One region of the Thalassolituus sp. UBA2590 genome, then DNA from elsewhere that is predicted to be linked to it. Evidence: riboswitches for the same ligand, from Rfam matches in the RefSeq annotation. Region 1 holds a riboswitch; the other holds the start of a gene.
What was found. A riboswitch is a leader RNA that binds a small molecule or an ion and turns the genes downstream of it on or off. The one in region 1 is predicted to bind thiamine pyrophosphate.
Positions count from the first base shown of each region.

Region 2: it holds a riboswitch for thiamine pyrophosphate, as region 1 does, so the genes downstream of both, thiC (phosphomethylpyrimidine synthase ThiC) here and B2067_RS10020 (TonB-dependent receptor) in region 1, are expected to answer to the same signal.

Region 1 is NZ_DDKU01000112.1:20-12,135, reverse strand. It holds gene B2067_RS10070 (alpha/beta hydrolase) at 1-228, opposite strand, end outside; gene B2067_RS10065 (hypothetical protein) at 366-2,144, shown strand; gene B2067_RS10060 (penicillin-binding protein activator LpoB) at 2,149-2,736, shown strand; gene B2067_RS10055 (hypothetical protein) at 3,010-3,234, opposite strand; gene B2067_RS10050 (LPP20 family lipoprotein) at 3,481-4,539, shown strand; gene B2067_RS10045 (fatty acid desaturase) at 4,544-5,212, opposite strand; gene B2067_RS10040 (fatty acid desaturase) at 5,151-5,633, opposite strand; gene B2067_RS10035 (CHASE domain-containing protein) at 5,767-8,463, opposite strand; gene B2067_RS10030 (hypothetical protein) at 8,802-9,770, shown strand; gene htpX (protease HtpX) at 9,817-10,710, opposite strand; TPP riboswitch at 10,836-10,943, shown strand; partial or broken gene B2067_RS10020 (TonB-dependent receptor) at 11,035-12,116, shown strand, end outside.
Region 2 is NZ_DDKU01000035.1:25,779-37,894, forward strand. It holds gene B2067_RS03145 (AraC family transcriptional regulator) at 1-239, opposite strand, end outside; gene B2067_RS03150 (GGDEF domain-containing protein) at 325-1,266, opposite strand; gene B2067_RS03155 (histidine kinase) at 1,300-1,911, opposite strand; gene B2067_RS03160 (response regulator) at 1,913-2,287, opposite strand; gene B2067_RS03165 (acyl-CoA thioesterase) at 2,419-3,237, opposite strand; gene B2067_RS03170 (PaaI family thioesterase) at 3,379-3,816, shown strand; gene B2067_RS03175 (PaaI family thioesterase) at 3,829-4,272, shown strand; TPP riboswitch at 4,388-4,509, shown strand; gene thiC (phosphomethylpyrimidine synthase ThiC) at 4,622-6,439, shown strand; gene thiO (glycine oxidase ThiO) at 6,443-7,597, shown strand; gene thiS (sulfur carrier protein ThiS) at 7,594-7,806, shown strand; gene B2067_RS03195 (thiazole synthase) at 7,799-8,629, shown strand; gene B2067_RS03200 (PfkB family carbohydrate kinase) at 8,622-10,190, shown strand; gene htpG (molecular chaperone HtpG) at 10,284-12,116, shown strand, end outside.

The sequences.
Region 1 (12,116 bases):
TGGTTGGCTCAGGCCGTTGATCAGTTCAATAAAGTCGTCACGATAATCCAGCAGACTGTTGTCTTTCATCGCCAGAGCGCCTTCAAGCAGGGGCAATTCATGATGACGCAGGGGCGGCGCATGAACTTCGTAACCACGCTCCTCGAATGCTTGCTTCATATCGTCCCATACTTCGGGATAACAGTAGGTTCCGGCAATCAATACAACAGGGGCTTTTGTCTTCGACATGAAAATAATCTCTTTTTTATCTGCTGGCCATAAATTAACAGAGCCATACTGTGCTGTCCCGGACAAATGCGTCCAATACGGGTGGCAGCTTGGCACGGGTAGGTTACACTCCTGAGTGTCGATGAAGGAGAACTGTTTTGATAGCCCGGCGACTGTTAACCCTGCTTTCAGCCCTGGTACTGGTCCAACTGGCTGGCTGCGCAACGTATGGAAGCGGTGTCCAACAGGCACTGACAGCGGTTGAAGAAGGTGATTACACCAAGGCGGCAACACAGATTCAGTCGTCTCTTTCTGCCGATGGCAAAGACCGCCTGCTCTACAACCTGGAGCTTGGCGTTATTCGTCACCTTGAAGGCAACTACGCAGAGAGTAATCGCCTGCTCGAAGACGCGGCTCGCATTAGTGAGGCGCTGAAGAAGAAACAACTCCGTGACAGTCTGGTCGTCATGATGAGCAACCCGCGCAACGCTGATTATGCGGGCAACACTCACGAAGAAATGATGATCTATTACTACAAGGCCCTGAACTACCTTGCGATTGCGGGACAATTGCCGCCCGGTAACGCTCGCCTCGACGCCATTGAAGGTGCGCGCATCGAATCCCGTCGCCTGTTACTTCGCCTGCAGGCCCTGCGCAATAACGAAGGCTCTTACAACCAGTACAAAGACAAAGAAGAACGCACCTTCTCAAAGGTCATGGACGTCTTCTCTGTGTTGGTCGGTAACCTAGTCGACACCGACGACCTCACCTATCGGGACGACGCCCTAGCGCATTACCTGACGGGCGTCAGCTTCGAAATGAACGACGAGTACGACAACGCCAGAATCAGTTATCTGAAAGCCGCAGAAAGTTACGAGTCCGGTTACTCAGAACAGTTTCAACTTGGCAACGGCATGGCTCAGCAAGCCTGGCTGGATGTTGCCCGAATGATGCGCAGAACCGGGTTTTCAGACAACGAAATAACTCAGATTACTGGCGGCAAACTGTCTGAATCGCAACTGAGCCTGCTGGACAGCGTTGCTGATAAAAGCCAGTTACTGGTGATTGAGCACAAGGGCCGCGTGCCCGAAAAGAAAGAGCTGAACCTACAGCTTTCAATCAATCCGAACCTGCGGGCTCTTGAGCTACAGCCGTACTTTTTTGAATACTCGCAAGAAGAGATCAACTGGTTCTACCTGCTGTATGCAGACAAGATGTTCTATGGTCTGGTGGCAGACTATCTCAACGCCACCCGTAATTTCCGGGTCGACTTTTTCACCAAGACCATATTCCTTGGCCCGCTGTACGACACCGCCGAAAGCATGGGCCTGACTAATGCCGTCGGCAGTTCCCTGAGGGTAGCTGTTCCTTATTACGGTCGCCCTCTCGATTACGGGCAAAGCCTGCTGACCATTGATCAACAGACCTGGTCTCTGGATCCGGCCGCCAGCCCGCAGTTGATGGCCATTCAGGAACAGATGAAAAATGCGGGGCCAGAGATCCGTGCTGCCCTGTCCCGCGCTGCAGTGAAAGCCATTACAGCGTCAGCGATCGGCTCGCAGGACTCCACTGGCCTTCTGGCCTTCGCTGGCAAACTTGCCGCTCAGCTCTCAGACGCGGCAGAAACCCGAAGCTGGTTACTGCTGCCTGGCGAAATACAGATCAGACGCTTGTTTCTTGAGCCCGGCGACCACACACTAACCCTCGACTCGCACCTGACCGACAATAGGCGGCAGCAAATCCAGAAGCAGGTATCCCTCAAACCGGGTGATATTCAGCTCTGGACTGTGCGCACGACGGGAGCTAATACAACCAGTAAGGCACTGCCTGAAAAGAATGAAGCTGCTCCTGAGCCGGATACTCAAGACGGAACTCCGACGACGGACTCCGTTCCAAAAACAGATAAACCGACCCGAAGACTGCCAACGAAGGAATGAAATTATGTTAAACCCTATTGCCCGATTCGCTGCCCTGACCATGGTTGGCGCAGCTGTTCTGACCGCTGGTTGCGCGACCAAAGTCAGTCGTGTTGATCCAGCAGAAGAAATCGCTCTGTCTGATCAGTGGAATAACAAAGATTCGGAGCTGGTCGCGACCGAAATGATCAACGACATGCTGTCGTTTCCTTGGGTGTCTGACTTCGAACTGGAAAACAATGAGCGCCCGACCATTATTATCCAGCGCATCGCGAACAAGTCGCACGAACATATCGCCGTTGATACCTTCGTTAATGACATCAAGCGCGCCCTGCTGCGCTCAGGTAAAGCAGACTTTGTCGTAGCTGGTGAAGAACGTGATGCCGTCCGTGATGAGCGTCGTGATCAGGAGCTGAACTCACGTAATGCGAAAGAGATGGGCCAGGAAGACGCGGCTGACTTTGCCCTGTCAGGTTCAATCAACAGCATCGTCGATGAAGCCGGTAAGAAGCGCGTAACTTTCTATCAGGTAGACATGAAGCTCATCAATATGGAAAGCAATCGCGAAGTCTGGAATGGCCAGAAGAAAATCCAGAAACTGCAGGAGCGTTAAGTTCTTCTTAACTTTCTTAGCTTCCCCAAAAAGCCTCGCTGGTATGACCAGAGAGGCTTTTTTAATGCATGGTCAAAAGCCACCAGAAACGTAATCAGAACAGGATGCGATATCCCGCAGTCACAGCCTGAGCATCGCCGGAGAAGCACGTGAACATCAGCTCGCCCCGCTCATCCGCCGAGACCGCGCCCTCGACGACAACTGAGTTGCTGCCCAGTGCAATATCACCGGCCGGTGAGGCCTCAAAAACACGACGATTACCGGTAGCATCTTCTATAAAAAACTCGCCTGATCGCCGGCAACGTCATCTGACACACCTATCTGCCAGTCGTTATCAGGAAAGGAAGCAGAGGAGCTTGTGTCGTCAAATAACACCAGTGGACTCGCGCTTTTCACCTTTAAGGTTTCAAAACCGAAGGTTTCGCCATCCCGGCATCCCGCTCCAACACAGACGCTCTCCTGAACGGCCAGTTCCTGTGTAATCACCTCGTCAGCCATCGGGTGTCCCTTTCAATTAGCAGGTTGTCGTCACAAGACAAATTTTTGCGAACAATTGCTTAATAAGTCACCACCGTCAAGTAATGTCTAATCTCGGTTACTGATTGTCACTGATGTTAGCTTTTTGCGGATGTGGGATATTGCGCCGCTTTTAACGGTCAGAGAGATGACATTCTCTCTTCGTATCAGGGTACACTCTACCCAACCCGATCGAACTGCTGCTTCAAGGACCTATTCGGACTGCCAATGATGACCAGATACCTGACGACTTCACTGATCCCTCTCACCCTCGCCATCAGCCTCCTGAGTGGCTGTAGCTCGCTGTATGAGAAGGACGACTCTGACGTGGTCCCCGACGATGTCACTCAGGTTCAGAGCCTGCCTGGCTGGGTGACACAGCAGCCGTCGGATAAAACGAAGGCATACGGTGTCGGCTCGATGGAAGTGTATGGGAGCCCGGATCAGGCGTTAAAGCGCGCAGCTGATTTTGCGCGCGCTGATCTGGTCAGTCGCCTGAAGGTGACTATCTCAGCAACCAACTCAAGCCGCATTAACGAGTACACGTCTGACGGTGAAACCCACCTGCAGAAAAATATCTCACAAGCCGTCAGCAGCACCATCCCGACAGTCACGCTGGATGAAGTCGTCATTCGCGACACGTATGTTGATGATAACTACGCCTACGCTCTTGCTGAGCTGGACCGAAGCGCGGCAGCGAGTCGTATTCAAGGACAACTACAGGAACTCGAGACCGAGCTTGAGATGATGCAAGCAGCACAGGTCACTGGCACCGGCAAGCTCGAACGCCTGCAGCAACAGTTACCTGCACTGGCTCTCTTTGCTCAACATGATCAACTGGCGGAGCAATATGCGTTTGTTGCCACCAGCAGAACCCGACCACAGGCCCCGCAGGCACTGCGCGACTACCGGGGAGATATTCTTGCTGCCGTGAAAGCGCTTGATGTCCGGCTGGTTCTGTTAGATGACGGCGCTCGCATTATGCGCGGCGGCTTATTTGAAACACTGACGAGCCAGGGGCTTCGACTAGGCGAAAGCGATAACCCAGACCTCAGCTTCGAAGTCAGCGCCAACCTCGACAGCCAGCAGCAGAATGGCAATTACTACGTATTTGCGAACGCGCGGGTGAACCTTCGAGACAGCAGCGGTAAGGTTTTAAGTTCGTTCTCAGACAGAGCACGTGGTGTGTCGGGCGTTCAGCAGAATGCCTTGAATAAAGCATCTGAGAAATTAGCAGAGCAGCTGTCAGAGGAACTGGCAGCCACTCTTACTCAGCGTCTTCGCTGACAGATCAGGCAGCCTGAGCCGCTTCAGGAGCTTGGGCAGTTACTGTGCGAGCTTCGAACTGCTCAGGCGTCATCAGGGTTGCGTTGTTTTCATCCCAGATAATGTAGCGCATCGAATGTGGAACATCTTTCAATGTCAGCCGCGTAACACTCTCAAACAACTCCCGGTTCTCTTCATGGCAATCGCGTAAACGGTAGTTAGGTATGCGCGCAGACAGATGGTGGATATGGTGATAACCAATATCTGCCGTGAACCAATGCAGGATTCGAGGCAGTTTGAGGTAGCTGGTACCTGCTAATGCCGCCTGATAGTAGTCCCAACCTTCGGTCGGTGACGCGTATGAGTTTTCAAAGTTGTGCTGAACCGTAAACAGTATAATCCCTGATGCGCCCGCCAACGAAAGAGCTACGATAAATACCAGTGCGAACTCAGCCGCACCAAATGCCATAGCCGCAAGGGTCCAGATACTCAGCAACGCAATATTGTTGCCGGTCATGTGGCGGAATTCTTTCCAGTCAGCCCAGTATCGCGTGCTGTAGTCAGAGGCCTTATTGCCTTTAAGCACATGCGCGATCAACCCGAACGTTCCCTTCAGCCAAGTGAAGCGTGGGTTAAACACGAAATAAAAGAAAGCCCGCCAGAGGCCCCATGAACAACTTACGCTGACGCGCATAGCTGCGCTTTTGTTTCGGCGTCAGTTCAGCATATTCCTGGGTCGACAACACCGTAAGCGGCCCACGGTATTTCTCCCAGTTGCCGTTGGTCGAGTGGTGATAATCATGGTGTCGCGACCAGACGTACTGAGGAACACCGCACACAACGCCAAAGATGAAACCGGCGATTTTATTGGCACGTGGCGACTCATACAGGCAATTGTGTCCACAGTCGTGGAGCATGACAAAAGCACGAAGCAGAAACAGTGTAAGGAGTAGCACTACGCCAGCGGTCAGCAACAGAGAGACCTCCAGTGCAGCAATACCTGCATAGGTCAACGCGAAGACTGGCAAGAGCGTGGACAGCGTCTGCTTCAATGCAATACCGTTGTTGCGGACAGCGTACCGCTTAATCAGGTCATTTTTTGTTTTTCTGAGCACCTATGCTCCGGTATCGATCTGCGTCATACCGCTCCCCTGAGAATTATTACAAAACGGGGACAGTCTAGCAGAACGATACGTTTCTGCAGCGGAACAATGTGAGCATGGTCAATTCAGCCTACGCATGGCCTGTTTAGCCACATTTACTAACCGCGTCCTGCACACAGCGGATCAGGCTCTCAGGATCAATAGGTTTGGCGATATGGTCATTCATTCCAGCAGCCAGACACGCCATCTTATCGTCATCCATCGCATTGGCCGTCATACCAATAATTGGGATTTCAGGCATCAATTTGCGAATTTCGCGAGTAGCTGCATAGCCATCCATGACCGGCATCTGCACATCCATCAGTATAAAGTCGACCGCTGGTCTGGCCGCCATCTGATCAACGGCCTCTCGCCCGTTCTCAGCGACCAGGGTGCTGATACCGTGTTTACTGAGAAACTCCTGTACGATCATCTGGTTTACCTTGATGTCCTCAACAATCAGGGCGCACTTACCCTGAAGTTGCCCACGACTTTCCGGAGCGCCCACATCATCAGCAGCGGCATCGCCAACGGGCAGATGCAAGTACGCCAGAAATTCACTGCCCTGACCTTCTGTGCTTCGCACCAGAATATCGCCTTTCATCATGATGGCGATTCGGCGGGATATACTCAGGCCGAGGCCCGAGCCACCGTAACGGCGGCTGATCGAAGCATCCGCTTGTCCAAACGCGGCAAAGATATGCTCCATTTTATCGGCGGGAATACCGACACCGCTGTCAGTGACACGAATCTGAAGCTTCTCATCGTCTGCCTCGTAACTGATATTCAGGTCGATATGGCCCTCACGGGTAAACTTGAATGCATTGCTAAGGAGGTTGAGGGTAATCTGCTCGATTCTCAATTCATCGCCTATCAGTACTTCAGGCACGTCATTAGCCAGCTTGATTCTGAAATCCAGTGCACTCTCATCGGCAATGTGCCCAAACAAAGCTTCCATCTTCCGCGCAATACGTCGCATGCGCACAGTGGATTTTTCTAGCTCCATGTTGCCGGATTCTATTTTTGCGTAATTCAGCGTTTGATTAATCAGTCCCAGCAAGGTCACAGAAGCAAGATCCGCTTTCTGCAGGTAGTTCTTCTGTACGGGAGTTAACGCCGTATCGAGCACCAACTTGAGAAATCCATTGATCGCATTAAGGGGCGTACGTAACTCATGACTCATGTTGGCGAGAAACGCAGATTTGGCGTCACTGGCAGCATTCGCCCGGGATACAGCGTCGCTCAGTTCTGCCGTTCGCAGCTCAACCTGTCGCCGAACCGTTTCAATCTGTCCCGTCGTTGTCAGCACAAATACCAGAAACAGCGTCGCAACCACAAACCCACCGGTCAGGATGACATAGCTGGTCCAGTCATTGCGCCCGTATACGTAATTCTCAGCAGGAAATATCTCCAGGTGATACTTACGTGTACCGAAGTAAGCATCGTAGCTATGCATGGGCAGGTTGGAGTGCGCCTGCTCCGCCGCCTCGTAGATTGTCAGTCGCTCGCCCTCGGTGACATCGTATAAATTGAAATACAGCCCCGACTGACGAGACTGGAAGACGCTTTCACCGAGAATGCCGCTGACCTTGAGAACACCGCTGGAATAACCGACAAGTGCTTCGTCGTCTTCAAGATCAAATACCGGCATGTACAGAAGGATCGCCCGCTTTTTGCCCGTTTCCTGAGCGAGAACAATAGGTGCGGTTGCCACCGGAACATGCTCTATCGCCGCTTTGTCGAGCGCTACTTTTCGCTCGGCGTTAGCCCCCAGATTCAGGCCAAAGGCACGGCGATTGGGCTCGAATGGGTAGATATATAAGACCGGGTAGTATGCATCCTGATGACTGGCTTCGATCAGGCGGCCACCCTCAGCAAGCTCGGTGAAGGTAAAACCGTCGATACCACGCTCACGGTAGAAAGCTTCCCAGCGGGCACGACCGCTGTTGTCGACGACCTCTGTCCAGCCTACGCCAAAAAAGGCATCGTCGCTCGCCATCACCCGTTTTGAGAACAGGGCAAACTCCTCAGGCGTAACAAACTCACTTGCACTGAATAAGGCGGCATAAGCAATCAGCCTGTTTTCTGAAATCGTCAGCCGTGCATCAACGAGCTGTGACAGCTCATCGGCAGAGGCCTGAAGGTCACTGACAATCCGCTCCCGGTTAAACCCGACCGACTTGTAAAAAAGTCCGAACACGGCAGTAAGGATCAGCAGTATGGGTACCATCACCTTGATTTTACGATCACGGCTGTAGACCTGCTCAGGAGCTGCCAGCACCATGATAACAGGCGTCACCAGTAGCGCCCCGATCGCGTCGCCAGCCCACCAGGTGATCCAGTTAAACGCCAGGCGTTCTGTGACAATAAACTCGTTAACGTAGAGGGTGATATTACCAATCGTTGTACTGACCACACTGCCTAAGGCGACGACGACAAAACAGAAGCGAATCAGGTGAGACAGCTCATCCCAGCGGCTGCGACCGGGGAGATAGGTACGGTACAGCCATGCTCCGAACAACCCTTGCAACGTTGCACCGGCTCCCATCGCCACGCCAGACACAAGAGTGGTCACCGACAACTCATTCAACGCTGACGTGGTGGTGTACAGGTTGGCAAGAACAGCGCCTGTCAAAACCCCAGCGAATGCAACGGTTCGGCTGAACAGTAGAAACGATGCCAAGGCAACGCCGGCGGCTGGCCAGACAGCAGCGGCGTAGTCAGGGGGGATGGCCAAGGCTGTGCCCAGACGGGCAAAGACAAAATAGGCCAGCGCAGCAATGAAGATTCTGACGAAGAACATACCACCGTCCGGGAACATAACTTTTCAAGTATAGACAGGGATTTGAGGTTGGCCTTCTCTCGATCAGAAGCCAATGGAGCTAGTCCGTTAACAGGTGGCTGGATGAATGCCATATATGAACTAGTCTCTGAAGAGACCCGTCGACCTGCTCAGCCAGTCACTCGGACGTCATCACTCGTGAGATTGGCGTAACTGGGTAAGGCATTTCAGGTCAAACCTGCAAGTGGTGACTTGGTACGCAACTTGTTTTGAAGCGGCGTCTGTCGTCTCATACCGCTGACCGAAAATATCCGTTATAGTTGGCTACTCGGCGACAATAACAATAATAGGAAGCCCCGATGGCAGAAAAAGACTACATTGCCATGTGGTATCACGCGCGCAAACCATACGGCATAACCGACACGATTTATTGGGGTTGGTACGACCCCGAAACCAACAGCACTGACTGGAAGACCTGGCAACACGCGGATACTGATGGCATGGCGGGCTTCGCCAATATCCTCCGGCCAATGGGCTACCCCTGTTACCCACTTCCCGTCTATAACGAAACCAGTGTTCCGGGCTGGCGAGAAATCTGCAAAGCCAAAAAAGAATTTCCAACCGAAGAAGGCAGGAAGGTCGTACGTTGGAAGAAAACCTACGAGAACACCCAGCACGACGCACTGACGCCGGAAATTTCCTGTTTTTCAGAAGAAGAAACCGCGAAACTGAACCAGTGGTGCAAAGAGCACAAGGTCAGCCCGGGTAGCCTGATCTACGCCGAACTCAGCAATATTGTTGCCGCACGCATGATTGAAGGCGACGATCCCTTTTACTGGTTTTATCCAGTCAACGTGCGCGGTGCGACAGGTATCCAGACTGAAAGCTTTAATCAGGTCTCTGGTTTTTACATGCTCACCAAGCCGACATCTTCTCCTCAGGAGTGGCAATCACAGATGCGGCAACGCTTTAAAGGCAAACAACACTGGGCAAACTGGAAGCTGGCAAACATTGGTAAGTGGGCTGGTATGACCGGCGTGAAACTGATCTACCGCATGACCAGTGGCAAACAGTTTTACATGGGTAGCTGCTCTAACATGGGCAGCTGGCCCCTGCCCGGCCAGGATAATCCACCCAAGCCAGATAACCGTCGCCTGGTTGCTGTGGCTCCGGGCACGGCCAACTACCCAATCTCGGCGACAACAACAGAGTGGTACGGTCAGTTGACACTGACGTTAAAGATGCACCCTCACATCTGCCCAGATCAACAGACCATCCGGGAAATTGCTGATGCGTGGCGCGATGCACTGCTGAAGAAAATACAATAAAAAAGCCCGCGAAAGCGGGCTTTTTTATTTGCAGAGGAAACGGTTATTACTGCGAATTACCGTAGCGCTGCTGAAGTGCCTGTATGCGCACATCAAGCGGTGGGTGAGTCGCAAACAGAGCTGAGAACTTACCTTCACCACGGATACCGAATGCGACCAGCTCGCCCTTCAGTTCACTTGGCTGCTCGTAAGTCTCTTTTAAACGCATCAGCGCCGACGCCATCGCAGCAGGGCTGACCAGCTCGGCACCCGCCTGATCCGCACGGAATTCACGGCGACGACTGAACCATGCCACGATGGTCGAAGCCAGAATACCGAGAATAATCTCTGAAACGATGGTTGCCACAAAGAAACCAATGCCCGGGCCATTTTCATTCTTGAGAATGGCCTTATCGACGAAGTTACCGATAATACGGGCAAAGAACATAACAAACGCGTTCACCACACCCTGAATCAGAGCCAGCGTGACCATATCACCGTTCGCTACGTGGCCAATCTCGTGACCCAGCACCGCTTTCACTTCTTCTTTACTCATACGCTGCAGCAAGCCAGTAGAGACCGCCACCAGCGCATCATTTTTGTTCCAGCCCGTCGCGAAAGCGTTAGGCGCATCCGACTGGAAAATACCGACTTCTGGCATGCCAATGCCGGCTTTGTCTGCCAGTTCTTTTACCGTACTGACCAGCCACTGCTCTCCGGAGTTATGCGGCTGATCAATGACCTGTACGCGCATGCCTTTCTTTGCCATCCATTTGGAAATGAACAGAGATACCAGAGAACCCGCCATACCGAAGACGAGACAGAAAATCAGCAGCGACTGGAGGTTAAGATCCGTGCCGTTCTGCTGGAAATACGAGTCCACACCCAGCAGACTCAGAGTGATACTGGCGACCAGAATTACTGCAAGGTTGGTCGCCAGAAAGAGAAATATACGAAGCATCTTTGTGCTCTCCGCTAATCAAGTAAGGGTCTGACACTGGTTATGAGGGTTTTACGCCCGCATATCAATAGATAGTGAGTGTAAAAAAAGGTGATGACAGTGGTGTTGACGCTTAGTTACCATGCGCCATACCCAGGGGGAGGTTGCCGAGTGCAGCCTGAGATTAGCTTCAAGCTTAAACCCCGGAACCTGATCCGGTTAGTACCGGCGTAGGAATGGGAAGGCAGTCGATACTGCACGACAATTCATACATTGCGCGCCATGCGCAGCTACGCGACAGCCGGGTCTTTGTTTACCAGTATCGTAAGGTTTACAGGCAGACCCATGACTCATAAAACGCTCCGCACTCCACTGGCTATTGCTGTAATGACCGCCTCCTCAATGGCGCACTCAGATGTCGAACTGACTCCCATCACCGTTGAAGCAGATTTCCGCCAGACCAATGTTCAACAAATTCCTGAAGCCGTCACGGTGGTTGGCAGCGAGGATATTGAAGCGCGCAGCGCGGAACACCTGGAGCAAGTGCTGAGCTTTGCCCCGAATGTGAATTACTCTTCTGGTGCCTCCCGTGGTCGCTTCTACCAGATTCGCGGCATTGGTGAGAGAAGTCAGTTCATTGATCCGGTTAACCCATCCGTTGGTCTGGTGATCGACGGCATCGACATGACTGGATTAGGCGGTGCTGCAACCCTGTTCGACGTTAAACAGGTTGAGATTCTGCGTGGTCCTCAGGGCACACGCTTCGGTGCGAATGCACTGGCCGGCATGATCAACATCCGTTCCAATGACCCGACCAAAGAAACCGAAGGCTACCTGTCTGCCCGCGCTGGTAACTACGACAGCTATGGTCTCGGTGGTGCAGTCTCCGGCAGCCTGACTGATTCTGTTCAGGGGCGTATCGCTGTCAACGGCTATCAGTCTGACGGTTACATCGATAACACCTTCCTGAACCGTGATGACACCAACAACATCGACGAAGTCGTTGCGCGCGGTAAGCTGGCGTTTCAGGTCAGTGATGACACTGACGTTAGTCTGACCTACCTCTATGCCGATGTCGACAATGGCTACGATGCATTCAGCCTGGACAACACTCGTGAGACGTACTCAAACGCTCCTGGCGTCGACGCTCAGGATACACATGCACTCGCCCTCACTTCTGAAACTCAGATCAATAGTGCATTGATTCTTCAGACCGAGCTCACTGCCAGCAAGTCGGACATTGAATACAGCTACGATGAAGACTGGGCATACGGAGAATACATCTTCCTTGCGGATGAGCCTGTGTACCAGCCTGATCCATGCGATACCACGCAGGGGCCATGTCTTGCCGACTTCGATGGTTACAGTTCATTTGATCAATACCTCCGTGACTATGAGCGCCAGTCTGCTGATGTCCGCCTGATGTC
Region 2 (12,116 bases), on a different contig from region 1:
GCGTGTTCGAGTGTGGCACAGGTAATGATTGACCGACCCATCATAGCGAAGGTGCGGAACACAACGGGTTCTGGATTCAGCCCCATCGCCTCATCGTTGGTTTTCCGCCAGATAGTGAGCATCAGTCGGGCGTATGATTCAGGAGCCAGTGATCCATCCGGGTTGAAAGATCCTGCTTCAATACCGGCTTCACTCAGAATTATGTCGCGGGCGAAGCCGTGACGTTCTACACCTTTCAAAGGTGCATCTATGAATGCGGGTGGTATCGAAAAAGAGGCCATAACAGCAAGCAGGATCAGGAAGTCTGCTGCGTATGATAGCAGGTCACCGTTTAAACAGGGATGTGCGGTTGCGGCCGCTTTCCTTTGCGTGGTAAAGCGCTTTGTCCGCGTTGCTTAACCACTCACTGGCGCTGGGCGTATCGGCAAGGCGTTCTGCAACCCCGATGCTGGCGCTGATCGTATGCTGCGAGTTTTTGCCGAGACTAAAAACTGAGCGACGTAATTTTTCGGCGATCTGCATGGCTTCCTCGGCCTCTATTTCTGCAAGAATGACCGAGAATATTTCGCCACCGAATCGAGCTGCGTGCTGTTCATCGCCCAGAGTTTTTAAGCCTGCGCCGATCCGCCGTAGAATCTCATCACACTGTTGGTGACTGAGAGCATGGTTCAGGTCGCGGAAATGATCCATGTCGAGTAATAGGAGGCAGCCCTGTTTCTGACTGGCGTAATAACTTTCCAGAACAGTCAACCAGGCAGATTTGTTCATCAGACCCGTTAGTGAATCGCGGACCTGAATTTCGCTAAGGGTCTGGTTTGCCCGGGAAATATCGAGCTTACCAACGGCCGTATCTGTAACGTCGTAAATAATTACGCATAGATGATCAGCTTGGCGGGTAACGGACTCCAGTGGGATGATACTGGTGTTCTGATACATAAACTTGCTGCGGCCAGTAATCGGGCGCGAATTCCTGAAGTGGAAAAGATACGGGCGCTGCTCCCAGATGGTGAAGGTCCGGGTTTTGAGTTGGAATACTGGTTCTGCTTTCTGTTTAAACCAGGCTTCATCAAGGTCTGGAAAAAGCGAAAACAGGTTCTTGCCTTTCGCCAGCTGCGGGCTGACGCCACTGTGCCCCTCCATAAAGGCATTCCAGAGCTGAACCTCGTAATTGCGATCAAGCACGACAAGGCCGACGTCGATATTCTGAAGAATATCCATCAACCAGTGGATGTCTTTAATCGTGTCGGCCTCGCTCTTGTCGCTCATCTGTCTGGTGTCTCTCTCGGTCGGGTGCCGGTGTTAATCAAGAAGGTAATCAATCTTCTTATTCAGTGCTCGTACAGACTCCTCGGTGAATAGCAAGAGGAGCTCACACTCTATATTTACGTGCTCAATCGTATAATGGATTTCTATCGCCAGTGCCTTTTCCCAGCCATTGTTGCCGTAGGCCACCAGGTCAGCCATATCACAATGCTGACCCAGAACCACGGGATGCCCCTGGTTAAAAACAATTTCCAGCTGGTCACCGATACCATGAATACAGGCGCCGATTAACACAGAGGCGGTATCCATCAGCAGCTCTAGTTCGGCGGCCTGTGTCAGTGGGCCCGAGTACTTCATCAGAGAGGCCAGACTGGCAAACGAGGCATCATTGAACATCAGCATAGCTTCGCCAGAGATGCCAGCACCGATAAAGCCCTGACACACAGCCGAAACACTGCTGTCGCTGGTGGCTCCCTGCAGAGCCATATTCAGGTCACTGTTCTCAATGACGCTGATTTTTGGGATAGGAAGCACGACGTATGCATTCAGCAAGCGAGCCAGGCGATCAGCCGCCTGACCCATAGCTACGTTGGTAAGTTCCTGATAACAGTCGCGCTGGTCTTCATTAATAATCGCTGCTGCTGACATTTCAGGCCCCCGTCATAATGCCGTATTCGGTCAGCACGGAGCGCGCTTTGTCGGCATCAATCGGTTTTTTGATAAACGCCATCGCTCCCAGCTTTTTGACTCTCTCCTGGGCGTCGGGCTGGATATCGCCAGAGACAACAATAACCATGGCTGGAAGGTCGTCCCGACGGATAGTTTCGAGTACACCATAGCCGTCCATGTTCGGCATAGTCAGGTCGAGAAAAACGACATCACCTTTACCCTCACGGATCGCATCGACGCCTTCCACCCCATCACCAGCAAAGTGGACCTCCACCTGCCACTCTTCAGGCAGTGCTCGCGCCATCTGTTTGCGGGCAAAACTCGAGTCGTCACAAATCAGTACATTAAGGCTCATTCCGGTTCTTCACTTCCTGTAAGTCTGGTGAGAGGCTGCTAGTCACATAGAACGACGTCGCTGAATACATCGCCCATGCTTTAAGTAATAGTTGCTCTCAGTGATTACAGCAAGGAAGAACCCTGTAAAGATCAGCTGCGTTTGTCGTAAACCACAACCAGCTGGCGCGACAGCGCAAGAAGGGAGCCATCGGCACGGAAGATACGTGCGGTTGTGTGGGCGTAGCCACCGTGCGCTTCGGCGATGTCAACTTCGTAATAGAGCCAGTCATTCGCCTGTAAAGGCTCACCACTATTAGAGGGCGCAGAAGGCGAATCGAGGAGTTCGAGGCTCCAGGTGATACTGGCACAGGGAGCGACCGACTTAAGCTTCTGAAGAGTGGCGGGCGGCCAGGAGTCGATCAATGCAACGAGATGGGCTTCGGTAAGAGGACCAGTACAGTCATTGAAGCGCATCCAACCATGGATGTGGTTGTCTTTGCTGTTGGAGAAGGGCAACCCGCCGCTGACATAGCTGAAGTCAATATGACGCACGAACTCCGGAGTCACGCCCTGGATATATCCCAGGCGGGTGCCACTGCCGGGTTCACCCGGTTCGCGCTTGTCTGCATGGACAATTACATCAGATTCCCGAGCCTTGCCATAGCAGGCACTGACTACGGTGGAACAGTCCTCGTTCTGGATGACCTCTGCCTGTAAGTGTGAAACTGAGCGGCCGGCTCTGAGCTCCCGCGTAGCAATATCGTATGGTTGCTCAGTCGTCAGTGCTCCACAGAAATGAATACTCAGAGATCGAAGCGGCGCAGTTTGGGGGTAGTCCCGCTCAAGAGCAGCTAATGCAAGCGCTGCTGACATACCGCCAAAGGTGGTCTTTCCCTGACCCCAGGTGGCATCGACAGCAGGCATCTCGCCATTGAGAAGGGCTTGGTAGTAGTGATCGAAAGAGGTCATTACGAGTCCTGTTTTACTATAAAGATCACCTGCTTCTGCGTGTGATGATCATATATGTCAATTTAATAGCTCGGATACAGCATTGCTCATCGATTGAGTGACAAGTACCTTAACCATTCTGGTTTTTAGGAGCCCTTCATTATGTCAGATCAGCTGACGCAGAGAGCTACCCGGTTTGTATCGGTTCTGCCGCATTGTCGCGTACTCAACATGACGGTGGAATACGCCGACGGTGAAAAAGTGATTCTCAAGTTACCGTACAGTGAGGCCATTATAGGCAACCCTGACAATGGCATCGTTGCGGGTGGCAGTCTCACGACCTTGATGGACACAGCATGCGGCACAGCCGCGTTTAACTGCTTCGAAGACGGGGAAGTCTGTCCAACACTGGATTTACGGATGGATTATCACCGCGCCGCTAAGCCCGGTGAAAACCTGATTGGCGAGGCCAGAGTGGTAAAGCGGGCGAACAGCCTGGTGTTCACCCAGGGCGAAGTACGGCAGGAAAGTGACAACGTCGTTGTTGCTACTTGCACCGCTAATTTTATGCGCATTGGTTTGCGTCTTGGTAGTAAGTAAGGGAGCGAAACAATGACTGAAGCCATGCGCAAAATTCTGCAGCAGGGCCGTAATAACGGTGATTTTGATGCTGTGATTGATGCCGTTCCGTATGCCGGGTTGCTGGGTATTAAGCTGCACGCGATGGACCTGCAACCAACATTTATTCTGCCCGCAAATAAAGACAATATCGGTAACCCGATGCTACCAGCCATTCATGGTGGAGTCATTGCGGGTTGCATGGAAACCTCAGCGGCACTGCACCTGCTGATGACGATGGAAAGTATTGCTCTGCCTAAAATCATCGACTTCTCGATTGATTATCTTCGTGCGGGACGTTTGCAGGATACTTTCGTCAGCTGTCAGGTATGGCGACAGGGCAGTCGGGTTGCCAACGTGGCTATTAACGCCTGGCAAACGGATCCGAGTGAGCCCATTGCGACGGCGCGAGCACATTTCTTGTTGGTTCAGGAGTGAGATTTTCCGACCGCTAAGAAAAATCGCACAGGGAAATGAGTGCGGTTATTCAGAGGTGCTTTAATTTCAGAGTGCGCCTTGTAAAGAAAGGGCGAATCACCATACACTGTCAGCGAATTATCTGTCGGGGTGCCTGACCGGTTATCAAAGATAACCACACAGGCTGAGATCGCGAATGCGGGTCCCGTTGAACCTGATCTGGTTAGTGCCAGCGTAGGGAACAGAGATGAACTGCCGGGGCTCCCCGTGGTCTGCGTACGCCAATTCTTATGGTCACCTTCGTGTGATTCTGTGTGGTGTTCCCATCTATTCTCGTCGCTGCCTGCCTGATCCTTTTAAGGAAAAGAGCATGGCTGACAATACAAATACCGAATTTAACCTTACCTACGCTTATCCTGCGTCTGAAAAAATATACCTGAGCGGCAGTCGCGATGACATGCGCGTTGGTATGCGTCAGATTAATCTTTCGGATACGACTCAGGCGGACGGCAGCAAAACGCCGAATGCTCCACTGCGCGTTTACGATACGTCAGGCCCGTACACCGATCCTGCAATCACGGTCGATGTGACGAAAGGGCTGGCACCGGTGCGTGAGCAATGGATTGAAGATCGTGGCGACACTGAGTTCAGCGCCATCACCTCACGAGAATCAAACCGCATAGCGATCAAAGAAGGCCAGCTTTCTCTGCGCCAGAAAGTACGAAAGGCCAAAAGCGGAAAGAACGTCTCCCAGCTCTGGTACGCACGTCAGGGCATAGTTACCCCCGAAATGGAGTACGTTGCCATTCGCGAGAACATCGGCCTTTCGCAGGAAGGTATGTCTGCTGAAGTTGCTAAGCAGCATCCCGGCAAGCGTTTCGGTGCGAAGATTCCAGACTATATTACGCCTGAGTTTGTTCGTGATGAGATTGCCTCGGGCCGAGCGGTATTACCCTCCAATATTAACCATCCTGAAAGTGAGCCGATGATTATCGGGCGTAACTTCCGTGTGAAAGTAAATGCCAATATTGGTAATTCTGCGGTGACATCCAGCATCAGTGAAGAGGTCGAAAAAATGGCCTGGGCTACCCGCTGGGGTGCTGACACGATTATGGATCTTTCTACCGGCGATAATATTCACGAGACACGTGAATGGATTCTACGTAATTCACCGGTTCCGGTAGGTACCGTTCCTTTGTATCAGGCGCTTGAAAAAGTCGGTGGAGTTGCAGAAGACCTCACATGGGAGATCTATCGCGATACATTGATTGAGCAGGCAGAGCAGGGCGTCGATTACTTCACTATTCATGCGGGAGTGCGCCTGGAATTTATTCCGATGGCGGCAAACCGTTTAACAGGCATCGTCAGTCGTGGCGGGTCGATTATGGCGAAATGGTGCCTCGCACATCATAAAGAGAGTTTTCTCTATACCCACTTTGAAGATATCTGCGAAATTATGAAAGCGTACGATATCTGCTTTTCACTAGGGGACGGCCTGCGACCGGGTTCGATTGCGGATGCGAACGACGAAGCACAATTTGCGGAATTACGTACATTGGGCGAGCTGACAAAAATTGCCTGGAAGCATGATGTACAAACCTTTATCGAAGGTCCGGGGCATGTGCCAATGCACCTGATTGAAGAAAATATGACAGAACAATTAGAGCACTGTCATGAGGCCCCTTTTTATACGTTAGGCCCACTGACTACAGATATTGCACCGGGGTATGACCACATCACTTCTGGTATAGGTGCAGCTCTGATTGGTTGGTATGGCTGTGCGATGTTGTGTTATGTCACACCGAAAGAGCACCTCGGTCTGCCAGATAAAGAAGATGTTAAGCAGGGTCTGATTACCTACAAAATTGCAGCTCATGCTGCGGACCTTGCGAAAGGGCATCCGGCGGCGCAGATGCATGATAATGCGATGTCTGCGGCGCGATTTGAATTCCGTTGGGAAGATCAGTTCAACCTGGCACTCGACCCCGATACAGCTCGACAGTATCACGACGAAACCATGCCAAAAGACGGCCATAAAGTAGCGCACTTCTGTTCCATGTGTGGACCTAAGTTCTGCTCCATGAAACTGTCTCATGATATTCGCAACCAGCGACAGGGCATGGAGGAAATGTCTGAGAAATTCCGTGCAAACGGATCGGAACTTTACGTCGATGCAGTCGAGTCCTGAGCCATGTCTTCAATAGCCGTGATCGGCGCTGGTTTGATGGGAAAGCTACTCGCATGGCGACTGAGCCGGAGCGGGATGCAGGTCACTGTTTACGAACGCGCCAGTGAAGAAACACCTGAATGTGCGGCATGGACTGCCGCTGCAATGGTTGCCCCTGTTGCTGAAAAACCGCTGTGTCATCCCGAGGTTTTTGATCTCGGTATGGAGTCTCTGACTCTATGGCCCGGGCTTCTGGAGGATTTATACAAAGACTCTGGTATCCGGGTGCCATACCGACGTCGCGGCACCCTGGTTGTTGCGCACCCGTCGGATCAGGCAGAAATGGATTTGTTTAAGCGTGATATGAGCGCCCCCGATATTCCGGGCGATTCTTATGCCGTTGCACTTGATAGTACTGGGCTTCGTCAGAAAGAGCCCGCGCTCTCGGGCGAATTTAAACAAGGCTTCTGGTTACCCGATGAAGCGCAGGTCGATAACCGTGTCTTACTCAGCACCTTACAGCTTGCTGCAGAAAAGCATGGTGCGGATTTCCATTTCGCCTGCGAAGTAAACGGAACGGACGGCCGCTATTCGCTTGACGTGCGCAGCACTGAATTATCCGATCCGGATTTCGATAAATTCGATAAAGAACTACAGCAGGCAGATCTCGTTATTGATTGTCGTGGAGCCGGAGCCCGAAGTGATGCTGAGCGGATTATTCGCGGAGTGCGTGGCGAAACACTTTGGGTTTCCAGTACGGGCACCGAATTTCATCGTCCGGTGCGTTTGCTTCACCCCAGGTACCATTTGTATATGGTACCGCGTGGGAACGATTGCTATCAGCTTGGTGCAACAGAACTGGAGAGTGATGATTGCTCTCCGGTAAGTGTCCGTTCTGCAATGGAAATGCTGAGTGCGTTCTGGGTGCTTTCACCGGATTTTTCGGAAGCTCGGATTTTGTCTATGGAAACGAACCTCCGGCCTGCAACGCAGGACCACAGACCTTGCATAAAACTGCAGAATAATTCTGGGGGGCAGAAAACACTCTTTGTTAATGGTCTGTTCAGGCACGGATTCTTACTGGCACCGGCCTTACTGAAAAAGATCGAGTCACTGTTAACTGCTGAAGGGCTGGAGAGTATGAAAATGAGAGTATCTGAACAGGGAGGTGTGGCGTGATTGAGATCATCGTCAACGGTAAATCCATGGCCTGGACCAGTGAAAAAAATGTATACACTCTGATCATCGACACGCTGAACTATCCGGCTGAGAGCAGTCGTTTTGTTGTAGCACTGAACGGCGAACTGCTACCTGCAGAAGAGTGGCCTTCAACCAGAGTGAACAACGGCGACATCATTGATGTGCTGGGAGCAATTACCGGTGGCTGATTCAGACGTATTTACTATTGCGGGTGAAGAGATATCAAGTCGCTTGTGGCTCGGGAGCTCAATGTACCCCTCGCCCGATATAATGGTGTCTGCCTTTGCCAGCGCGCAGCCGGGGTTTGTCACCATGTCGCTGCGCCGACAGACGGCGGGTGATCTTGCTAACAACGATTACCACGAGCGTGTTAATCAATGGTTGAGCGCCAGCCAGTCACGTCTGTTGCCCAATACTGCCGGATGTCAGTCGGCAAAAGAAGCGATTCAACTTGCCATTCTCGCGCGTGAATTATTCAAAACTTCATGGATTAAGCTTGAAGTTATCGGCGATGAATACAGCCTGCAACCCAATGTATTCGAACTTGTCAGTGCCGCCCGGGAGTTGTCTTCGCAAGGATTTCACGTCTTGCCATATTGTACGGATGATCTGGTGGTGTGCGAGTCATTGTTGCATGCAGGGTGTCCAGCGATTATGCCCTGGGGGGCACCGATAGGGACAGGAAAAGGAATCATTAATCCTTATCAGTTGCGTACCCTTCGTGCTCGGCTGCCTGATACCACGATTATTGTTGATGCAGGAATCGGTCGGCCATCTCAGGCGATGCAAGCGATGGAAATGGGCGCCGATGGCGTGTTGCTTAATACGGCGGTCGCAAAAGCAGCTAACCCGGTAACAATGGCGGGAGCCTTCGCTGCCGCTGTCGATGCCGGGCGGACTGCTTATCATGCGGGTTTTATGACAGAGCGCGATATGGCATCGCCGAGTACGCCAGTGGCGGGCATGCCGTTCTGGCACACCGCCATGCGGGGAGGGCAACCCCATGAGTAGTGAAACTAAGCCTAGGTACTTAATGGCACTCTGCGCTTCTGACAGTCGTGGGGGAGCGGGTTTACAGGCTGCTCTGTCGCAAGCAGCCTTATCTGGGTGCGAATGCCGCAGTGTAGTTCTTGCAGTGACTGCACAGAGTCATCAGGGAGTGGAAGCCGTCAGTCATGTTTCAGCCTCTATGGTTGAAGCTCAGGTTCAGGCCGCGCTCAGAGACGGCCCGCCAGAAGCAGTCCTGATCGGCTGGCTGCCACCTGAACCAGAAGTGTTGGAATATCTGCGGACGTTCCTGAACGAGCTTCAGGCCAGCAGTCGGGTGCCGGTCATCTGGGACCCGGTGGTGTCAGCGACTCTTGGGGAGCTACCGGCGGCACACTCTGGCCTTACCGGTTTAATTCCGAACGTGTCTGTCATGACGCCATCACTTGACGAGGCTCGTTGGCTGTTAGGAGATCAGACATTGAGTGCCGCTGCGGCGGGCGCGGCTCTGCAGCATGCGGGTGCTCATACGGTGGTTATTACCGGTGGCGATGATGAGCAGCAGCAACACTCGGCCTGGGTTACAGACCTGATATTCAGCCGTTCTGATGAGAACTTTCCGGAGACGGCGGCAAAGCCCTCTTTTGCTCTTCATCAGCAGAGAGAAACAACCCAGGCGCACGGCACGGGAAGTCAGTTCTCGGCGGCCCTTGCGGTTCAGCTCACAAAAGGTACGCGCTTGTACGATGCGATTGTCATTGCCGCTGCTGCCGCACGTCAGGCACTGATTGCCAGCTCGGGAGTCCTTGGTATTGAGTTCGGAGGCACTGAGTCCGGAGGCATGGAGCCTGAGCGCTCTGTCTACAGAAACTGCATTGCCAGTCCACTGCCTCGTAGCGGAGATGAGTGGCCCTTGATTACCGATGTTGGGACGTATCCCCGTACTGATCGTTTTGAACCCTACCGTCCCGGTGTCTATGTGCTGACAGAGTCGTTGGATCACCTTGAAATGCTGCTTGGTATGGGTGTGGATACCGTGCAATGGCGAATTAAAGCGCCGGGGCCTGATTACAAGGATCAGACTCGGCGGGCGCTGGCAATGTGTCGCAGTCAGGGGGTCAGTTTCTGGCTCAACGACGACTGGCCGTTAGCGCTTGAGCTGAAGCCAGATGGTGTGCATCTGGGTCAGGAAGATCTGGTCAGTGCGGATATCGACGCTCTTCACGCCGCAGGCGTCGCGTTAGGTATCAGTACTCACACCGAGTGGGAAATTGCCCGGGCACGCGCCCAAAAGCCGAGTTATATCGCCTTTGGCCCAGTGTTTACGCCACTGTCCAAGCGCCTGCGCTATCAGCCTCTCGGTATCGATTGTCTGACCGCCTGGAGTAAGCGGTATCATACTTGGCCTCAGACCTGTATCGGCGGCATTGTTCCCGAAAACGCCCGCCTTGTTGCAGAGTCGGGTGTGGGTTCTCTGGCCGTAGTGACATGCATCGCCGGAAGCCCAGCTGACGAGCCTCTCATACGCAGTAACATCGCCGACCTTCGCGCAGCCCTTGAAATGTTTTCGCCAGCCCCAAAATAGGTCATCAGTACATAGTCGATGGCCAGTCAGCAATGGGTGGCTGGCCATCGGTGATCACAGTAAAAGGGCTGACACGTCTGAAAGGAGAGATGAATGACTGCCGCAAGTAAAGAAACACTGGGATTTAAGACAGAGGTTAAGCAGCTTCTGCACCTGATGATTCACTCTTTGTACTCCAACAAAGAAATTTTCCTGCGTGAGCTGGTATCCAACGCATCGGATGCCTGTGACAAGTTGCGTTTCCAGGCGTTAACAAACAATGACCTGTACGAATCAGAGTCAGACCTGAAAGTCGACATCACGTTTGATAAAGACGCGAAAACCCTGACCATTGCCGATAATGGTATCGGTATGACCCGTGATGATGTTGTGAATCATCTGGGTACCATCGCCAAATCAGGGACTGCTGAATTTCTGAGCCAACTGAGCGGCGATCAGCAGAAAGACTCGCAATTAATTGGTCAGTTCGGTGTGGGTTTCTACTCGGCCTTTATTGTTGCTGACAAGGTGATCGTTGAAACTCGTCGTGCCGGTGAGAGCGCAGAGCAGGGCACGCGTTGGGAATCCGAAGGCGAGGGCGAATTCAGCCTTGAGCAGATCGAGAAAACTGGCCGCGGTACAAGCATCACCCTGCATCTGAAAGAGGGCGAGGAAGAGTTTGCTGACAGCTTCCGCCTGCAGAACCTGATCAAGAAATATTCGGATCACATTGCGATCCCTGTATTTGTACAGCAGGACAGCAATGATGACGACGGCGAAGGTGAAGATGCCTCCGCTCCAGAAGCTGTGAACCAGGCGCAGGCGATGTGGACCCGCGCTAAGAGCGACATCAGCGACGAAGATTATAAAGAGTTTTATAAGCACGTTTCCCACGACTGGAACGAACCACTGACATGGATGCATAACACGGTCGAAGGCAAGCTGAACTACACCAGCCTGCTGTATATTCCGGCGCAGGCGCCGTTCGATATGTGGAACCGCGAAGCCAGCCGTGGCGTTAAACTGTACGTTCAGCGCGTCTTTATTATGGATGACGCCGAGCAGTTCCTGCCCGCGTATCTCCGCTTTGTTAAAGGTGTTCTGGACTCCAACGACCTGTCTCTGAACGTCTCTCGTGAAATCCTGCAGCAGGATAAGCAAGTCGATAGCCTGCGTTCAGCACTGGTGAAGCGAGTGCTGGATACACTCGAAAAAATGTCGAAAAAAGACGCTGAGAAGTACCAGACCTTCTGGAATCAGTTCGGTGAAGTTCTGAAAGAAGGCCCAGCTGAAGATTTCGCCAACCGTGAAAAAGTGGCAGGTCTTTTCCGCTTCGCGACTACTCAGAGCGAAGGCACGGAGCAGACCGTTTCTCTTGCTGACTACATTGCTCGCATGCGCGAAGGTCAGAAGAAAATTTACTACATCACTGGCGAAAATCACGACGCTGTTGCAGCCAGCCCGCACCTCGAATACTTCCGTAAAAAAGGTATTGAGGTACTGCTGCTGACAGATCGCGTTGATGAGTGGATGGTCGGCCACCTGAGTGACTTTGATGGCAAAGCATTCCAGGATGTTACCAAGGGCGAGCTGGATCTTGATGAGCTGGCTGACGAGTCCGAAAAGGAAGAGCAGAAGCAACTCGAAGAGTCGCACAAAGCACTCATTGAGCGTCTGGAAGCAGCGCTGAAAGACGACGTTAAAGAAGTCCGTGTCAGCTCGCGCTTGTCAGATTCTCCCGCATGCCTCGTGGTTGGCCAGTACGACATGGGTGGTCATATGCGTCGCCTGATGGAAGCTGCTGGTCAGAAGGTGCCAGAGCCTGAAGTTGCACTCGAAGTGAACCCGTCACATCCATTGATTGAGCGCCTTGATCAGGAAGCGGACGAAGATCGCTTCGCCGAACTGGCACAGGTCATTCACGCGCAGGCCCAGCTTGCAGAGGGC